3 regions of the Pararhizobium sp. PWRC1-1 genome follow, and region 2 is predicted to be linked to each of the others. Evidence: predicted binding sites of a transcription regulator. Region 2 holds the regulator's gene; each other region holds the start of a gene.

Region 1 (6,019 bases), 120 kb from region 2:
GATGGCGCAAGGCGCTTTCAGGGCGCTCGGATGCGACGGCATGGCCCGTATCGACTTTTTTGTGCGGCCTGACCTCAGCGCCGTCGTCAACGAGGTCAACACGATCCCCGGCTTTACCGATATCAGCATGTATGCCAAGGCTTTGGCCGCTAGCGGAATTGCCTATGCCGATATCATCGACCGGCTGATCGAACATGGCCTTGCACGGGCAGGGCGGCAGAGCTGACGTTACGGGGGCTGGCAGCCAGCCCCCGATTTTTCCAATGGTTGTTCTAACTCAGACCAGTGCAACGGCAATTTCGGCCGCGAGCCGGGCGTTGTTCTCGACCAGCGCGATATTGGTCTCGAGGCTGCGGCCGTCGGTCAGGCCGAAAATGCTGTCGAGCAGGTAGGGCGTGACTTTCTTGCCGGAGATCTCGTCGCGGGCGGCATTGTCCAGTGCCCGCGTGATGTAGATTTCCATTTCGTCGCGCGGAATTTCGTTTGCCTCCGGCACCGGATTGGCAATCAGCATGCCGCCATCGACGCCGAGCAGGTCGCGCATCTTCTGGAAATTGGCGATTGCCGCCGGGCTGTTGAGCATCAACGGGCTCTTCAGGCCGCTGTCGCGCGACCAGAAGGCCGGGAAGATGTCGCTGTCATAGGTGACGACCGGAACGCCGCGCGTTTCCAGGACTTCCAGGGTCTTTGGAATGTCGAGGATGGCCTTTGCACCGGCGCAGACGACGATGACGCCGGTGCGCGCCAGCTCGTCGAGGTCGGCGGAGATGTCAAAGCTCTCTTCGGCCTTGCGATGCACGCCGCCGATACCGCCGGTGGCAAAGACGCGGATGCCGGCGCGGGCTGCAGCGATCATCGTTGCGGCAACTGTGGTCGCACCGGTGCGGCGCTCGGCGATCGCAAAGGCAAGATCGGCACGCGACAGTTTCATGGCGCCTTCCGTCTGCGCCAGAGCTTCCAGCTGGGCGTCTTCCAGGCCGATATGCAGGATGCCGTCGATGACGGCGATGGTTGCCGGAACAGCACCTTCCTCGCGGATGATCGCTTCGACGCTGCGCGCCATGTTGAGATTGCCGGGGAAGGGCATGCCATGGGTGATGATGGTCGATTCCAGCGCGACGATCGCTGCGCCGCGAGCCTTGGCGGCCGCGACTTCTCTGGAATATTCCATCGGCAGAAGGGGGGAGAAGGGCTTGGTCATCGCGGATCCTTATTTGGCTTTTTAAGGCGCGTTCATGACAGGATTTCGGCTGGCGGCACAAGTCGAATTGCTTCTTCGAGCATTGCCCGCGACATTTTTTCCGATACGGCCAGCGGCGAACGGACGGTGATGCCGGCAGCGGCGACGCCAGAACGAAGGCATATGTCGAGCGGTTCGCCCGCAACAAATGCCGACAGGAACCCGGCGGCAAGCGAATCGCCAGCACCAGTGACGTCGGCAAGCGCGTCAAGCTGCGGCGGTGCCACCGTAACGGTTTGCCCGTCGTGAAATGCAATCGCGGGCTTGCCGCCGCGGGTAATGACGCCGCCGGCCAAGCCGGTCGCCTTCAGCAGAACAGGCCATTCCGCCGCCTCGGCGCTGTCGCGGCCTGTCAGGGCCCGCGCTTCCGCCTCGTTCATGAAGAGAAAATCGAGCCCGGACAGACTTTTCACCAGCCGCGCGACTTTCGCCGGTGAGATGGCAATGGCGGTGATCGGCTTTGATTCGGCGTTTGCACGGGCAACCAGGCCAGTCAGCGTCTCTTCGGGCAGGTTGGCATCGGTGACGATCAGATCGCTCAGCGAGATGATCTCGCGCATGGCCTTTTGCTGCAATCGGCGGGGAGAAAACAGGCGGTAGAGTTCCATGTCGGCAAGTGCGATCACCAGATTACCGTCGTTTTCGAGAATGGCCGTGTAGCTTGGCGTCTTGCGATCAAGGAAGATAAAGGGGCAATCGATAACGCCGGCTTCACTCGCAGCCCGGGCGACCGTCTCGCCAGCGGCATCGCCGCCGCGCGGGCTGATCATGCGAACGTCAAGTCCAAGCCGCGCCAGATTGCGGGCCGCGTTGAACCCGCCGCCGCCGGCCTCCTCGAACCAGCTGCCGGGATTGCTCGATCCCGGAACGGTGGTGCCGAAGATGCGTGCCCTGCGGTCGATATGCGCGCCGCCAAAGATGGAAACTTGTCTGCCTGTCATGCGTTTTCCCGTGTGCCGATCCCTGGCGATTCGTTGCGCTATGATGTTGATCCGCTTTTTGTTTCAGTCATTTCCACCGATTGTGAAATCCGTGGGACCAAACGTGGAACAAGAAAAGAACACGCAACCGTTTATGTTGATAATTCAAGTCCATAGATAGCTCTTGCAAAATGAGAACAAAAAGTGTACATAGCTTTCATCGGCGACTTCATTGCCTCAACAGCTTCCATAATTTAAAGGTGGATCACATGGCACAAAACTCTTTGCGGCTTGTAGAGGACAAATCGGTGGATAAAAGCAAGGCACTTGAAGCGGCACTCTCCCAGATCGAACGTTCGTTCGGCAAGGGATCGATCATGAAGCTCGGTGGAAAAGACAGCATTGTCGAAATCGAAACCGTTTCGACGGGATCGTTGAGCCTGGATATCGCGCTCGGTATTGGCGGGCTGCCCAAGGGGCGCGTCATCGAAATTTATGGACCGGAAAGCTCGGGCAAGACGACGCTGGCGCTGCAGACCATTGCCGAAGCCCAGAAGAAGGGTGGCATCTGCGCCTTCGTCGATGCGGAACATGCGCTGGATCCGGTCTATGCCCGCAAGCTTGGCGTCGATCTCGAAAACCTTTTGATCTCGCAGCCGGATACCGGCGAACAGGCCCTGGAAATTACTGACACTCTGGTGCGCTCCGGCGCTATCGACGTACTGGTCATCGATTCGGTTGCTGCACTCGTGCCGCGCGCTGAAATCGAAGGCGAAATGGGCGACAGCCTGCCGGGCCTCCAGGCCCGCCTGATGAGCCAGGCGCTACGCAAGCTGACCGCTTCGATCTCCAAGTCGAACTGCATGGTCATCTTCATCAACCAGATTCGCATGAAGATCGGTGTCATGTTCGGTTCACCGGAAACGACGACAGGCGGTAACGCCCTGAAATTCTACGCTTCCGTTCGCCTCGACATTCGCCGTATCGGCGCGGTCAAGGATCGCGAAGAGGTGATCGGCAACCAGACACGCGTCAAGGTCGTCAAGAACAAGATGGCGCCGCCCTTCAAGCAGGTCGAATTTGACATCATGTATGGCGAAGGCGTGTCCAAGACCGGCGAACTGGTCGACCTGGGCGTCAAGGCTGGCATTGTGGAAAAATCCGGTGCCTGGTTCTCCTATAACAGCCAGCGCCTCGGCCAGGGCCGCGAGAATGCCAAGATGTTCCTGCGTGACAATCCCGATACGGCCAAGGAGATCGAGCTGTCGCTGCGCCAGAATGCAGGCTTGATCGCTGAAAAATTCCTTGAGAACGGCGGCCCGGAAGCCGGAGACGAGGATGACGATGCCGCTCTGGCATAAGATCGCTTGATTTTCGACATCATGTTTGCCGGCCGCCCTTTCCAAGGGCGGCCGGTTTTCTTTTGCCGTCTGGACAGGGATTGGCCCGGACGATAAAAGCCTGTGTTCCCATGGGGCGGGAGAGGATCGGCGGATGTCCGGTGATCCGCAATTTTCAAAAGTTTCCGGTTCGCGGTTCGGCCAGGCAGGTCGCGGACGGTCCGATGCAAGAGATAAGGGCGCAATATGAGCGGCGTGAATGAAATCCGGTCGACGTTCCTCGACTACTTCAAGAAGAACGGCCATGAAGTCGTAGCGTCGAGCCCGCTGGTTCCACGCAACGACCCGACCCTGATGTTCACCAATGCCGGTATGGTGCAGTTCAAGAACGTCTTTACCGGCCTCGAGCAGCGCCCCTATTCGACGGCTGCGACCGCGCAGAAATGCGTGCGCGCCGGCGGCAAGCACAATGACCTCGACAATGTCGGTTATACCGCGCGTCACCACACCTTCTTCGAAATGCTCGGCAATTTCTCCTTCGGCGATTATTTCAAGGAGCGGGCGATCGAGCTTGCCTGGAACCTGATCACCAAGGAGTATGGCATCGACGCCAAACGCCTGCTGGTCACCGTCTATCATACGGACGACGAGGCCTTCGGCCTGTGGAAGAAGATTGCCGGTCTGACCGGCGACCGGATCATCCGTATCCCCACCAGCGACAATTTCTGGGCGATGGGCGATACCGGTCCGTGCGGTCCCTGTTCTGAAATTTTCTACGATCACGGCGATCATATCTGGGGCGGCCCACCCGGTTCCAAGGATGAAGACGGCGACCGCTTCATCGAGATCTGGAACCTCGTCTTCATGCAGTACGAGCAGGTGACGGAGGAAGAACGCGTCGACCTGCCGCGTCCGTCGATCGATACCGGCATGGGCCTCGAGCGTGTTGCGGCCCTGCTGCAGGGCAAGCATGACAATTACGAAATCGACCTTTTCCGCGCGCTGATCGCAGCTTCGGAAGAGGCGACGGGCGTCAAGGCTGAAGGCGACAGTCGCGCCAGCCACCGTGTGATCGCCGACCATCTGCGCGCGTCCGCCTTCCTGATTGCCGATGGTGTTCTGCCGTCGAAGGAAGGCCGTGGCTACGTGCTGCGCCGGATCATGCGCCGCGCCATGCGCCATGCGGAGCTGCTGGGCGCCCGTGACCCGCTGATGTGGCGGCTGTTGCCGGCGCTGATCGGCCAGATGGGCCGCGCTTATCCGGAGCTCATCCGGGCGGAATCGCTGATTTCGGAAACTTTGAAGCTGGAAGAGACCCGTTTCCGCAAGACGCTGGAGCGTGGTCTCGGCCTGCTGTCAGATGCAACGACGGATCTGGTCGAAGGTGACCAGCTGAACGGCGATACCGCCTTCAAGCTTTACGACACGTTCGGTTTTCCGCTTGACCTAACGCAGGACGCACTTCGCGCTCGCGGCATCGGTGTCGATACCGAGGCTTTCACCGCGGCCATGCAACGACAGAAGGCGGAGGCCCGCGCCTCATGGTCCGGTTCCGGCGACAAGGCAACGGAAACGATCTGGTATGAGCTGAAGGAAAAGCTCGGCGCCACCGAATTCCTCGGTTATGACACAGAGACCGCCGAGGGCGTGGTTCAGGCGATCGTTGCCGATGGCAAGGCGATCCAAACCGCGTCGAAGGGCGACACGGTGCAGCTGGTGCTCAACCAGACCCCATTCTACGGCGAGTCCGGCGGCCAGATGGGCGATACCGGCGTCATCTCGACCGATCACGCCAAGCTGACGGTGACCGACGTGCAGAAGCGCGGCGAAGGCCTGTTCGTGCACTCCTGTGTTGTGGAAGACGGAACGGTCAAGGTTGGCGACGCTGCCGCACTCACGGTCGATCACGCCCGACGCTCGCGCCTGCGTGCCAACCATTCGGCCACGCATCTGCTGCATGAAGCGCTGCGCGAAGTGCTGGGAACCCATATTGCCCAGAAGGGCTCACTGGTTGCGCCCGAACGCCTGCGTTTCGACGTCTCGCATCCCAAGCCGATGTCGGCTGAGGAGCTGAAGATCGTCGAGGACATGGCCAACGAGATCATCGTGCAGAACAGCCCGGTGACGACGCGGCTGATGAGCGTCGATGACGCGATTGCCGAGGGTGCGATGGCGCTGTTCGGCGAAAAATACGGCGATGAAGTGCGCGTCGTGTCTATGGGGCAGGGCATCCATGGCGCCAAGGCCAACCGGCCCTACTCCGTCGAACTCTGCGGCGGCACCCATGTCGGCGCCACCGGCGAGATCGGCCTTGTGCGGATCGTCGGCGAAAGCGCCGTCGGTGCGGGCGTTCGCCGTTTGGAAGCTTTGACCGGGGTGTCGGCACTTGCCTATCTCAACGAACAGGACGAGCGGGTCAAGACATTGGCAACGACGCTCAAGGTTCAACCGGCCGACGTTCTGACCCGTGTCGAAGCCTTGATGGATGAGCGCCGCAAGCTGGAGCGCGAACTGAACGA
Region 2 (6,019 bases):
GTCGCATTTCTAAAGGGCTAAGATGCCGCCCAAAGTGACACATTAACTTTGCTAGGATCCGGACATTTCAATCCTGCCGCCACAAAAAATCGTCTGTAGGGTGGGTTCAAGGATGACGACAGAGACAGTATTGGCCATGATTTCAGGATAATGGAATGGCCGCCCCCCCCCGCGTTTGAAGTTGCGGGACAGCCAGTCGCATCACGATTGTCAATGGAGGTTTCTACGCTGCTGCGAAATCAGCGCGAGTATCCATGTAGACAGACGGATTTGGCTCGCTTTTCATCATCGTCTTTCGCCAAGCCTCTTGCTCGGCATTTATCAGGGCCAACTCCCAAATGCAGGCAATCACGGGTCTCTTTACTGTGTCCATGGGCTCGGTGGCAGAATACAGCTTTCGATAGATATGCTGACAAAGCACCGAACCCTGTATCCACCAGTGAGCCGAAATGGAAACACCAAGTTCGCCAGGATGAATGATCACAAAGCCCATGCCATTGTCATCGCCCTCGTCCGCTACACGCGGTAGAACATCCCGTCGCACAAATGACTGTGCGAGGATTAGCATGGCTTGGTCTATCGTCCGGTTGTCTGCGACAAGACCATAGATTTTAAGTTTGAGACCGGCCATGTCCCATATACCTAAATTTGAAACTCCGCGTGGATGATAGATTTCAATTGTTTTTGAGTTCAAAGTCGCACTCCGCTCGACCTATTGGTGCTAATCGATGATCAATTTGGGGTGCATCTGAAGGGTCGCCTTTCCAGCTAGTGATAGCGGCGGATCAGGCCGACGAGTTTACCCTGGATCTTGACGCGGTCCGGTCCGAAAATTCGGGTCTCGTAGGCCGGGTTGGCGGCTTCAAGTGCGATGGAGGCGCCCTTGCGGCGGAAGCGCTTCAACGTCGCTTCCTCGTCATCCACCAGAGCGACGATGATTTCACCAGGGCTGGCGGTATTCGTATTGCGGATGATGACGGTATCGCCATCCAGAATTCCTGCCTCGATCATCGAATCGCCACGGACCTCTAGTGCGTAGTGTTCGCCGGATCCAACCATTTCGAACGGAACGGAAATATCATGTGTGTTGTTCTGGATTGCCGAGATCGGAACACCTGCCGCGATTCGTCCCATGACCGGTATGGAAACGCTGTCACCATTGGCAGCCGCCGGTTTGACGGCAACGGGCGGGGCCGGTGCCTGAACGCCAAGACTGCCCTGGATGACGCTGGGAGAAAAGCCGCGCTTGGGCTGGAGGCTCATCGAGTAGGCCTCCGGCAACTTGATCACTTCGAGCGCCCTTGCCCGGTTGGGCAAGCGCCGGATGAAGCCCCGTTCCTCAAGCGCTGTAATCAGCCGGTGAATGCCGGATTTCGACGCAAGATCCAGCGCATCCTTCATTTCATCGAACGATGGCGGCACCCCCGATTCCTTCATTCTTTCGTGAATGAACAGAAGCAGTTCCTGTTGCTTGCGGGTCAGCATGAACGATCACTCCAGAGTCGAGAAACAAATCAAGAACGAACACTATCTGTTCCATATGTGTTCCGCAAGTCCCTAAAATTCATTGAGTGTTTTCAAAGACAAATAGCGATTCCGATCGCCGGATCGAGGCTAACATGTTTTCGCCTTTCACCGACTTGCGTTCGCTCACCCATCAGCTTCCCGCATTTCGGAACCTTTGCGTGCCTGCAGCCGTTCATTTGACGCAAATGAATGACTGTTTCAGGAGGCAATGATGGCACGATATGTCGATGAGCGTGGCGATGTCGTTTCCACGGAGGAACAAACCGAACCGTCGTCATGAGTGGCGTGAAGGCACGTCAGTGCCTTTTGGGCCGGCCGGTTTTGATGGTTCTGATGTGCGCCTTTTGCTGGCTTTGATTGCCTGGGCTGGGGCTGAAATGTTTGGCGAAAGCTTGGACAATGATGCCACGACCCGCGCCCAGGAGAATGCGCCCGCAGCCGATGCGGCGGAGCCATCCAACCAAGGAACGGTCGATAATACACGGAACGGCAATCCGTCTCAAATGGCACCGGCCGACAAGGATACCACGCCGTAGACGGGGTCAGGCGGCTAAGACATGCGGACAAACCTACGTCTTTCCGACGGCTGTGTTTTAGACCCCGGAGCCCGTCGCGTGATTCGAACGTCAGGAGATATGACGCGATGGCTCTATTCTAGTTGGATGTCTGCCATTTTCGCGCCCACCAGACCGATAGCTTGCGCCGCCGGCGCCGGACGAAGGCGAGATCATGCGACAGGACCAGCAATCCCAGCGGTACCATCCAGAATCCGAGAACAGGCAGGAAGCCCAGAATGCCGCCGAAGATCAACACGCAGCCGATGGTAATACGCAAAAGACGCGATTGCGGCAGCCGCATCCGCCATGAACCGATAATCAGTTCATGTGTTGCGGCGTCGATGCCGAATTTTTTCGTTTTTTGCGGTTCAGCCATACATTCCACCTATCGAGCCTAAAGCGCGTCCCTGTAATGCTGCAATCCCGCAATGCCAAGGGTTTGGCTTGCGCGGCAGTCAGAATGCGCTGCCTCCCACAGATGGGAAGTTCTCCACAGTCTGACAAGATTGTGCGTTTTTTTTGAAAAACCGCTTGGCAAATCGGAAAAGCATTTGTATTAGCAGCCTCACTTCTGCAGCACACACCGCCGCAGGTGATCCCTGGTAGCTCAGCGGTAGAGCATTCGACTGTTAATCGACAGGTCGCCGGTTCGAATCCGGCCCGGGGAGCCAGTTTTCAAAGGCCTTGCTGAAAAGCAAGGCCTTTTTGGTTTCAGAAGCTATCGCCTCTCGCCTGTTCTTATTTCCCTACCGATAACCGGTGGCGTCCGCCGGTTTCCCCGCGCCCTGTACCTCGGTTATGTAGCGCCAGCAGTCAGGCCGCGATCCGTCGAGATCGGTGAAGCCGTAGATCTTGGCGAGATCACCGCTTGAGGTAGACTGGCCGTTGAAGCGGCCCCGATCCGGATCTGCAGCAAGCGCCGCAACGGCACGGCCGGTAAAACGCGGTGCTTCGGAGATCACGAAATGCGGCTGGACTGCTTTAGCCTCCATCCAGTTTTCTTCACGGACGCCGTAAATATCGAGCATCATTTCGGAGCGCATCCAGCCGGGTGAGATTGCCACCGATGTCGCCGCGTGTGGCGCAAGGTCCTGCGCGTGCGCCCAGGCCATGCGGATGACGCTGGTCTTGGCGAGATCGTAGAACGGGCTGAGCCGGTAATGGGTAGCATTGTATTCCGCTGTACCATCGGTCACCTCCACCAGCAGCCCGCCGGGCCTTTCGATCATCAGCGGCAATGCGTAATGGGCGGTGATCAGATGGGTATCGATTGCCAGCCGTAAAAGTTTCAGGCCCTTTTCGAGCGCGTGTTCCCAGACCGGTTTGTTCCACTCGGTCAAATGCTCACCGCCCCAGATATCGTTGACGAAAATATCAAGTCGTGCTTCCTCCCGGCGTATGCGGGCGACCAGTGCCTCGACTTCCGCGTGGACAAGATGATCCACCCGCACGGCAATGCCTTTGCCGCCGGCTTGGGTAACCAACTCGGCCGTCTCTTCGATCGTTTCCGGGCGGCCGTATTCCGATTGCTGTGTGCGTGTCGTGCGCCCGGTCACATAGACCGTTGCCCCGGCAGCCCCCAGCTCCACTGCGATGCCTCGGCCGGCACCGCGCGTACCGCCGGCCACAAGCGCGATCTTCCCTTGCAGGTCGGTTGCCATGTCATTGTCCTCCTCAATGGAATCGGAACCACAAACAGAGTTGATAATAAACGAACGTTCGTTCATAAACAAAATGAACGCAAGAGGAAATTGATGCCTCGCCCACGCACCCTGTCCGACCAGCACCTTCTTGATCTGGTGCTGACGCTGATCCATGCCGAGGGGCCGGAGGCGGCAACGTTTTCGGCTGTCTCCAAAGCAAGCGGCTTATCCGGCTCGACACTGGTGCAGCGGTTTTCGACCAAGACAGCGATGCTGCGTCAGGCTTTGCTGCATGCCTGGGACGAGCTGGATGCCGAGACGGCGCAGCTGTGCGGCTCAATCCCGAAGACACCTCTAGGTGCCGTCGCGCTGCTTGTCGGCCTGTCGCAGAACTACGGCGACAGCGCCGCCGTCTATGCCGACGGCCTGCGTTTGCTGCGCGAGGATTTTCGCGATCCCTTGCTGCAGGCCCGGGGAGCTGCCTGGGGGCGAACGCTGGTCGAGGCTATCAGCGCGTGTTTTGTGACTGTCAGTCGACCGGAAGTGACCGCCCGGCTGATGCTGGCGCAATGGCAGGGCTCGCTGCTCTGGTGGGGATTTGAGGTAGATGGCCCGGTCGTGCCCTATGTGGAAGCGCAGCTCCAGGAGTTTCTTGCCGAACTTGGCACATAATCCACGCCCCCTCGCCGGCTTTTCATCCGCAAATACGGCCCGGCGTAAAAACTCGGACATTTTCTGTTCGGTGATAGTGAAATCGCGGTTTCCAATATCTATCTCGTGCGGGGGCGTGAAATTGCCTTCGCCAAGCAAGCCGTGGGGGTGATGCGTGACTGACTATCGATCCGGTGCAACCCGGGCGACGGGCTTTTCTCTCGGAAGCCAGTGGATTGCCTATCATCACGGCGAATCGGGTGACGCGCTATTTCGGCGCACCGATGGTAGCGCTTATGCCAAAGTGGCTACCGGCAGCGGCGTGGCGCTGCTGGATGACGAGCGGCGGCGGACTGCATGGCTTTCCCCCTTCAGGATCGGATCTCCCGCAGTTCTCGATTGGCAGGTGTCGGACGACGTCGCGTGCCTCGTGACAAGTGCCGTGCCCGGCATTCCGGCAGATCAGCTCGAAGCGACTGAACTGATCAAAGCCTGGCCTTCGATCGCGGCGCGGGTGCGCGACCTCCACGCGATTCCGGCACAAGATTGCCCGTTTGACCGCGGCCTTCAGACCATGTTCGACCGGGCGGCCGACGTGGTTGGACGTGGCGGCGTCAATCCGGATTTCCTCGATCCAGACGATCAAGACACACCGCCGCAGACCCTGCTCGACCGGGTGCAAGCCGAACTGTCCGAGCGGCTGGTGCAGGAAAGCCTTGACCGTGTCGTTTGCCACGGTGATGCGTGTATGCCCAATTTCATGATCGATCCGGAAACGCTTCGCTGCACGGGAATGATCGATCTCGGGCGGTTGGGCATGGCGGACCGCTATGTCGACTTTGCACTGCTTGTCGGCAATACCCGCGAAACATGGCGCACCGTCGAGGAAGCGCAGGCTGCGCAAAATCGTTTGTTCGAGATGCACGCGATCGCGACTGCCGACCGGGCAAGGCTCGATTTCTATCTGCGTCTCGACCCGCTGACCTGGGCATAATGATCATTCGGCACGGAAGCCCGGCACAACATGTGCACGAGACTTTCTACTGACGGTAGTGTAGAGGAATTCAATCACCCACGACAGGAGCGGACAATGCCGTCGATCGAGTTGCTTATCGCCTTCATAGCCACCACGGCGGTCTTTGCCTATATTCCTGGTCCGGCAATGCTCTATGCGGCGGCCCAGACCATCGCACGCGGCCGTTGGTCCGGACTGATGGCGTCGCTGGGTATTCACCTCGGCGGCTACTTTCATGTCATTGCTGCGGCCGCAGGTCTGTCAATCCTGTTTCATGCCGTGCCAACACTTTACATGATCGTCAAATTTGCCGGCGCGGCCTATCTGATCTGGCTCGGCATTTCTCTGTTTCGTGCAAAGGTCGAGGACGCCGCCGCCCTGCCCGGCATCGCGCCGAAATCCGGCCGCCGCGCCTTCTTCGAAAGCGTCACCGTCGAGGTTCTCAATCCCAAGACGGCGATTTTCTTCGTGGCTTTCCTGCCGCAATTCGTCGATGCGTCGGCCACCTTCCCGGTCTGGCTGCAGCTGGCAATCCTTGGAACGATCGTCAACCTGATGTTTTCGTCGGCGGATATCGTCTGCGTGTTTCTGGCCGGTGCCGTGATGACAAAGCTGCGCCGTTCGAG
Region 3 (6,019 bases), on a different contig from region 2:
CGCAACGAGCGCAAGGAAAAGACCGGCGAGACTGCCATTACCCGCGACCACATCCACAATATCGCGGTGTTTCCGCTGGCGCTGCCGTTGATAGCCGGCCCGGGCGCGATCTCGGCGACGATCCTGCTCTCCGGCTCCTTCTCAGCAACGATCGACCGGGCTCAACTGATCCTGGTCATTGCCTTTTGTCTCGCCATCCTGTTTGCCGCCCTCGTCATCGCCGACCGCATCGACCGGTTTTTAGGCGTCACCGGCCGCGCCATACTGACACGCCTGCTGGGTGTCATTCTCGCGGCCTTGGCCGTTCAGTTCGTCGTCGATGGCGTCAAATCGACCATGGCTTTGTGACCACGCGCGGTAAACGCAGGTTCCACTGACGAAAAAGGCCCGGTTTCCCGGGCCTTTTTGACTGTAGAACACTTCGATTAGAACGGGATATCATCATCCATATCGCGTGAAAAGTTTCCACCGCTGCTGCTCGCGCCGCCGCCGCCGGAGCGGGCTGCCGGTGTAGAGGATGGACGATCGTAATCGCCGCCGTAGTTGTCCGAGCCGCCGCCCGTGTTGCCGCCGCCGTATTCAGAGCCGCCACGGCCACCGCCTGCACCCTGCCCGTCACCACGGCCGCCCAGCATCGTCAGCGTCGAATTGAAGCCCTGCAGCACGACTTCCGTCGAGTAGCGATCCTGGCCGTCCTTGTCCTGCCATTTGCGGGTCTGCAGCTGGCCTTCGATATAGACCGTCGCGCCCTTCTTCAGATACTGCTCGGCAACCTTGCAGAGACCTTCGTTGAAGATCACCACACGGTGCCATTCGGTCTTTTCCTTGCGCTCGCCGGAATTGCGGTCGCGCCAGCTTTCCGACGTCGCAATGTTCAGGTTGGCGATCGGCTTGCCATCCTGCGTGCGCCGGATTTCCGGGTCTGCCCCGAGGTTACCGATCAAAATCACCTTGTTGACACTACCTGCCATCTTGCTTTTCCCGCTATCCTGCCCAGCCTTTCGGCCCGGCTACCAAATTCAGAACGCACATCTTAGCGGCTGACGGCCAAGCATACGCCCCTTTGCATTGTGTCATCCACAACAGTTTTCTAAAAACGTTCTTTCTTTGTTCTAGTAAATCCGTAATATCCTGTCAACCGACTCGGAAAGCCGGCCTGTTTTTCGCATTGCGCCTCGACATGCGCTGTGCCGTACTTAAATAGGAGCTTTCCAATACAGATCAAAAGCTGGGCACGATGAGCAAACTCGAGACCATATCCATCCGCGGCGCGCGCGAACATAATCTCAAGGGCATCGACCTCGATCTGCCGCGCAATAAGCTGATCGTCATGACCGGCCTGTCAGGCTCCGGAAAGTCCTCGCTTGCCTTCGACACGATCTATGCCGAGGGACAGCGGCGTTATGTCGAGAGCCTGTCGGCCTATGCCCGGCAGTTTCTCGAGATGATGCAGAAGCCGGACGTCGACCAGATCGACGGCCTGTCGCCGGCAATCTCGATCGAGCAGAAGACCACCTCGCGCAATCCGCGCTCGACGGTCGGAACGGTCACCGAGATCTACGACTATATGCGCCTCTTGTTTGCCCGCGTCGGCGTGCCCTATTCGCCAGCGACCGGCCTGCCGATCGAAAGCCAGACGGTCAGCCAGATGGTCGACCGTGTCGTCGGTTTCGGCGAGGGCACCCGTCTTTATATTCTCGCGCCGATCGTGCGCGGCCGCAAGGGCGAGTACAAGAAAGAACTCGCCGAGTTGATGAAGAAGGGCTTTCAGCGCGTCAAGATCGACGGGCAGTTCTACGAGATCGCCGAGGCGCCGGTACTCGACAAGAAATACAAGCATGACATCGATGTCGTCGTCGATCGCGTCGTCGTGCGCCCGGACCTGACGGCGCGCCTCGCGGACAGTCTGGAAACCTGCCTGACGCTCGCCGATGGCCTGGCGATCGCCGAGTTTGCCGACAAGCCGCTGCCACCGGAAGAAACCTCGGCCGGCGGTTCGGCCAACAAATCGCTCAATGAAACGCATGAGCGCGTTCTCTTCTCCGAAAAATTCGCCTGCCCGGTATCCGGCTTTACCATTTCGGAGATCGAGCCGCGGCTGTTCTCGTTCAACAACCCGTTCGGTGCCTGCCCGACCTGCGATGGTCTCGGCAGCCAGCAGAAGATCGACGAGGCGCTGATCATTCCGGAACCCGACCGGACATTGAAAAACGGCGCCATCGCCCCCTGGGCAAAATCGTCGTCACCTTACTATAACCAGACTCTCGAAGCGCTCGGCAAGGCCTTCGGCTTCAAGCTGTCGAGCAAATGGACCGATCTTTCCGACGAGGCTAGGCACGCGATCCTGCAGGGCACCGAGGAGAAGATCAGCTTTCACTACGAGGACGGCGCCCGATCCTACAATACCACCAAGAATTTCGAAGGCATCGTTCCCAATCTGGAACGGCGCTGGAAGGAGACCGACAGCGCCTGGGCGCGCGAAGAGATCGAACGCTACATGTCGGCAGCCCCCTGCCCGGCCTGCAACGGTTTTCGCCTGAAGCCAGAGGCTTTGGCGGTCAAGATCAACAAGCTGCATATCGGCGAAGTCACACAGATGTCGATCCGGGTGGCGCGTGACTGGTTCGAGGTCCTGCCCGAACGCATGAATGCCAAACAGAACGAGATCGCGGTACGCATCCTCAAGGAAATCCGCGAACGGCTGCGGTTTCTCAACGATGTCGGCCTTGAATATCTCAGCCTCTCGCGCAATTCCGGCACGCTGTCGGGCGGCGAAAGCCAGCGCATCCGGCTGGCCTCGCAGATCGGGTCCGGCCTTACCGGCGTGCTCTACGTTCTCGACGAGCCGTCGATTGGTCTACACCAGCGTGATAACGCCCGGCTGCTCGATACGCTGCGGCATCTGCGCGACATCGGCAATACGGTGATCGTCGTCGAACATGACGAAGACGCGATCATGACGGCCGACTACGTGGTCGATATCGGTCCGGCGGCCGGCATTCACGGCGGTGAAGTGGTGGCGCAGGGCACACCGGCGGAGGTCCTCGCCAACCCGAATTCGCTGACCGGAAAATATCTGTCCGGCGAAATGGCGGTTGCGGTTCCGGCCGAACGGCGCAAGCCGAAGAAGAAAAAGGAAATTACTGTCGTCGGCGCCCGCGCCAACAACCTGAAGAACGTCACGGCCTCGATCCCGCTCGGGATTTTCACGGCTGTCACCGGCGTATCGGGCGGCGGCAAATCGACTTTCCTAATCGAGACGCTCTACAAGGCAGCGGCTCGACGCATCATGGGCGCGCGTGAAAACCCGGCCGAGCACGACCGGATCGACGGATTCGAGCATATCGACAAGGTCATCGATATCGACCAGTCGCCGATCGGCCGCACGCCGCGCTCCAACCCGGCCACCTATACCGGCGCCTTCACGCCGATCCGCGACTGGTTTGCCGGCCTGCCGGAGGCAAAGACACGCGGCTATCAGCCGGGCCGCTTCTCCTTCAACGTCAAGGGCGGCCGCTGCGAGGCCTGCCAGGGTGACGGCGTCATCAAGATCGAGATGCACTTCCTGCCGGATGTCTATGTCACTTGCGACGTCTGCCATGGCAAGCGCTACAACCGCGAAACGCTGGACGTGCATTTCAAAGGTAAGTCGATCGCCGACGTGCTCGACATGACGGTCGAGGAAGGTGTCGAGTTCTTCGCAGCTGTTCCGGCCGTGCGCGACAAGCTGCAGGCGTTGCAGGGTGTCGGCCTCGGTTACATCAAGGTTGGCCAGCAGGCCAACACGCTGTCGGGTGGCGAGGCGCAGCGCGTCAAGCTCGCCAAGGAACTGTCGAAGCGTTCAACCGGCCGCACCCTCTATATACTCGACGAGCCGACCACCGGCCTGCACTTCCATGACGTCGCCAAGCTTCTGGAAGTGCTGCACGAACTGGTCAACCAGGGCAATTCGGTTGTCGTCATCGAGCACAATCTCGAAGTCATCAAGACCGCCGACTGGGTAATCGATTTCGGCCCGGAAGGCGGCGATGGCGGCGGCGAAGTGATCGCAGCGGGAACGCCGGAAGATATCGTCAAGGAAAAGCGCTCGCATACCGGCGCGTTCCTGAAGGAACTTCTGGAACGGCGGCCGATCCGCAAGATGGCTGCGGCCGAGTAAGCCATAGAACGAGAGGGAGAGAGTATGTCGACATCAGGCACGATCCGCTGCGGTATTGGCGGCTGGACCTTTGATCCCTGGGAGGGGACGTTCTATCCGGAAAAGCTGGCGAAGAAGCGGCAGCTGGAATATGCCAGCAGCCAGCTGAAAGCCATCGAGGTCAACGGCACCTATTACGGCTCGCAAAAGCCTGAGACCTTCGCCAAGTGGGCGTCGGAAGTGCCGGATGATTTTATCTTCTCGCTGAAGGCCAGCCGCTTTGCCACCAACAAGAAGGTGCTGGCGGAGGCCGGGGAGTCGATCGGCAAGTTTCTGGGTCAGGGACTGACGGAACTCGGACCGCATCTGGGGCCGATCCTCTGGCAGTTCATGCCGACGAAGAAATTCGATGCTGAGGATTTTGGCGCATTTCTGGCACTGCTGCCGGAAAAACAGGATGGCTTGACGTTGCGTCATGTCGTTGAAGTGCGGCACGATTCCTTCCGTACGCCGGAATTCACCGCCCTGCTTGCCAAGCACAAGGTCGCGGTCGTCTGCGCCGATCATTTCGATTATCCAATGATCGCTGATGTGACCGGTGATTTCGTCTATGCGCGTCTTCAGACCGGCAGCGATGACGTCGTTACCTGTTATGACGAAAAACGCCTTGATCTCTGGGCTGACCGGGTGAAAATCTGGGCGGCAGGCGGCGATATCGGCGATCTCGCCCATGCAGACGCCACGCACAAGCCGGAAAACAAGCCACGCGACGTGTTTGCGTTTTTCATCACCGAGGGCAAGGTCAATGCACCGAACGGCGCTCGGGCGCTGCAGAAGCGGGTCGACTGATCAGCCGGCGGCAGGCAACGGCTCGATCGCGGCGGCAAGGTCTTCCGCCGTCAAGCCCTCGCCCGCCTTGGTGCCTGCCCGGCCGTGACGCCAGACACCGGCGGCGGCCGCTTCAAAGGCGGGCATGGCCTGCGCCAGATGTGCGCCGATGATACCGGCGAGCGTATCGCCCGATCCAGCCGTTGCCAGCCAGGGCAGTGCATTGGTGTTAATCGCGGCGCGGCCGTCGGGCGATGCGATGACGGTGTCGGCGCCCTTGTAGACGATGACGGCCTGACTGCGTTTCGCCGCCGCGATGGCACGATCGACTTTTGACAGAGTTGGGTCGGCGTCGATATCCGGAAACAACCGGGCGAACTCGCCGTCGTGCGGGGTCATGACTAGATGGGTCTCGCCCTGCGCATAAGCGTCGAAAAGCAGCGCCGGGTCGTCCTTGAAAGCGGTGATCCCGTCGGCATCGAGCACCAGCGCCCGCTCGCCGAGCATCAGGGCGTATTGCCGCGCCTTCGCCAGATCACCAAATCCAGGACCAAGCACGAAAGCGCTGATACGTTTGTCGGCAAGCCAATGCGAAAGGGCGACGGCATCGTCGATTTCCTTCAGCATCACGGCTGTCAGATGCGCGGCATTGGCGGTCAGCGCCGCAGAGGACGACGCAAGTGTCACCAGTCCAGCGCCAGCCGTCAGCCCGGCCATAGCCGACAGCCGCGCCGCTCCGGTTGAAAGCGGCCCGCCCGAGAAGATGGCGAGATGGCCGCGCTTGAATTTATGGGCTGAGGGATCAAGGACATGCGCATAGCCGGCCCAGAGATGCGGGCCGTTTTCGCAAAGCCCGCTTGTCTGGTTGCGCAGGATGCGTTCGGGTATGCCGATGTCGAACACCTCCAGGCTACCGCAGAGCGTGAGGCCCGGCATCAGCAGATGCCCCGGTTTTCGTGTCATGAAGGTGACGGTGTGGCTGGCGCGAAAACTCTCGCCCAGCACCTGCCCGGTGCGGCCGTCAAGGCCGGACGGCAGGTCAATGGCGATGAC

The links. The regulator LexA, encoded in region 2, represses DNA repair genes until DNA is damaged. The targets are predictions, from matches to a motif close to TGTTCNNNNTGTGTTCNG.
Region 1: the regulator LexA is predicted to act here: its motif matches at 2,286-2,303, upstream of recA (recombinase RecA).
Region 3: the regulator LexA is predicted to act here: its motif matches at 1,098-1,115, upstream of uvrA (excinuclease ABC subunit UvrA).

What each region holds. Positions count from the first base shown of each region.
Region 1 covers NZ_JAFCXE010000007.1:119,734-125,752, reverse strand. Annotated here, with positions in the region: gene ACP7E0_RS13320 (D-alanine--D-alanine ligase family protein) at 1-226, shown strand, start outside; gene ACP7E0_RS13315 (pseudouridine-5'-phosphate glycosidase) at 278-1,201, opposite strand; gene ACP7E0_RS13310 (carbohydrate kinase family protein) at 1,234-2,181, opposite strand; gene recA (recombinase RecA) at 2,430-3,521, shown strand; gene alaS (alanine--tRNA ligase) at 3,747-6,019, shown strand, end outside.
Region 2 covers NZ_JAFCXE010000007.1:36-6,054, forward strand. Annotated here, with positions in the region: gene ACP7E0_RS12665 (hypothetical protein) at 224-694, opposite strand; gene lexA (transcriptional repressor LexA) at 769-1,485, opposite strand; gene ACP7E0_RS12675 (hypothetical protein) at 1,827-2,063, shown strand; gene ACP7E0_RS12680 (hypothetical protein) at 2,182-2,460, opposite strand; tRNA gene ACP7E0_RS12685 (tRNA-Asn) at 2,681-2,755, shown strand; gene ACP7E0_RS12690 (SDR family oxidoreductase) at 2,831-3,745, opposite strand; gene ACP7E0_RS12695 (TetR/AcrR family transcriptional regulator) at 3,839-4,399, shown strand; gene ACP7E0_RS12700 (APH(3'') family aminoglycoside O-phosphotransferase) at 4,554-5,372, shown strand; gene ACP7E0_RS12705 (LysE family translocator) at 5,469-6,019, shown strand, end outside.
Region 3 covers NZ_JAFCXE010000027.1:59,681-65,699, reverse strand. Annotated here, with positions in the region: gene ACP7E0_RS29635 (MarC family protein) at 1-348, shown strand, start outside; gene ACP7E0_RS29630 (single-stranded DNA-binding protein) at 426-971, opposite strand; gene uvrA (excinuclease ABC subunit UvrA) at 1,238-4,159, shown strand; gene ACP7E0_RS29620 (DUF72 domain-containing protein) at 4,184-4,987, shown strand; gene ACP7E0_RS29615 (NAD(P)H-hydrate dehydratase) at 4,988-6,019, opposite strand, start outside.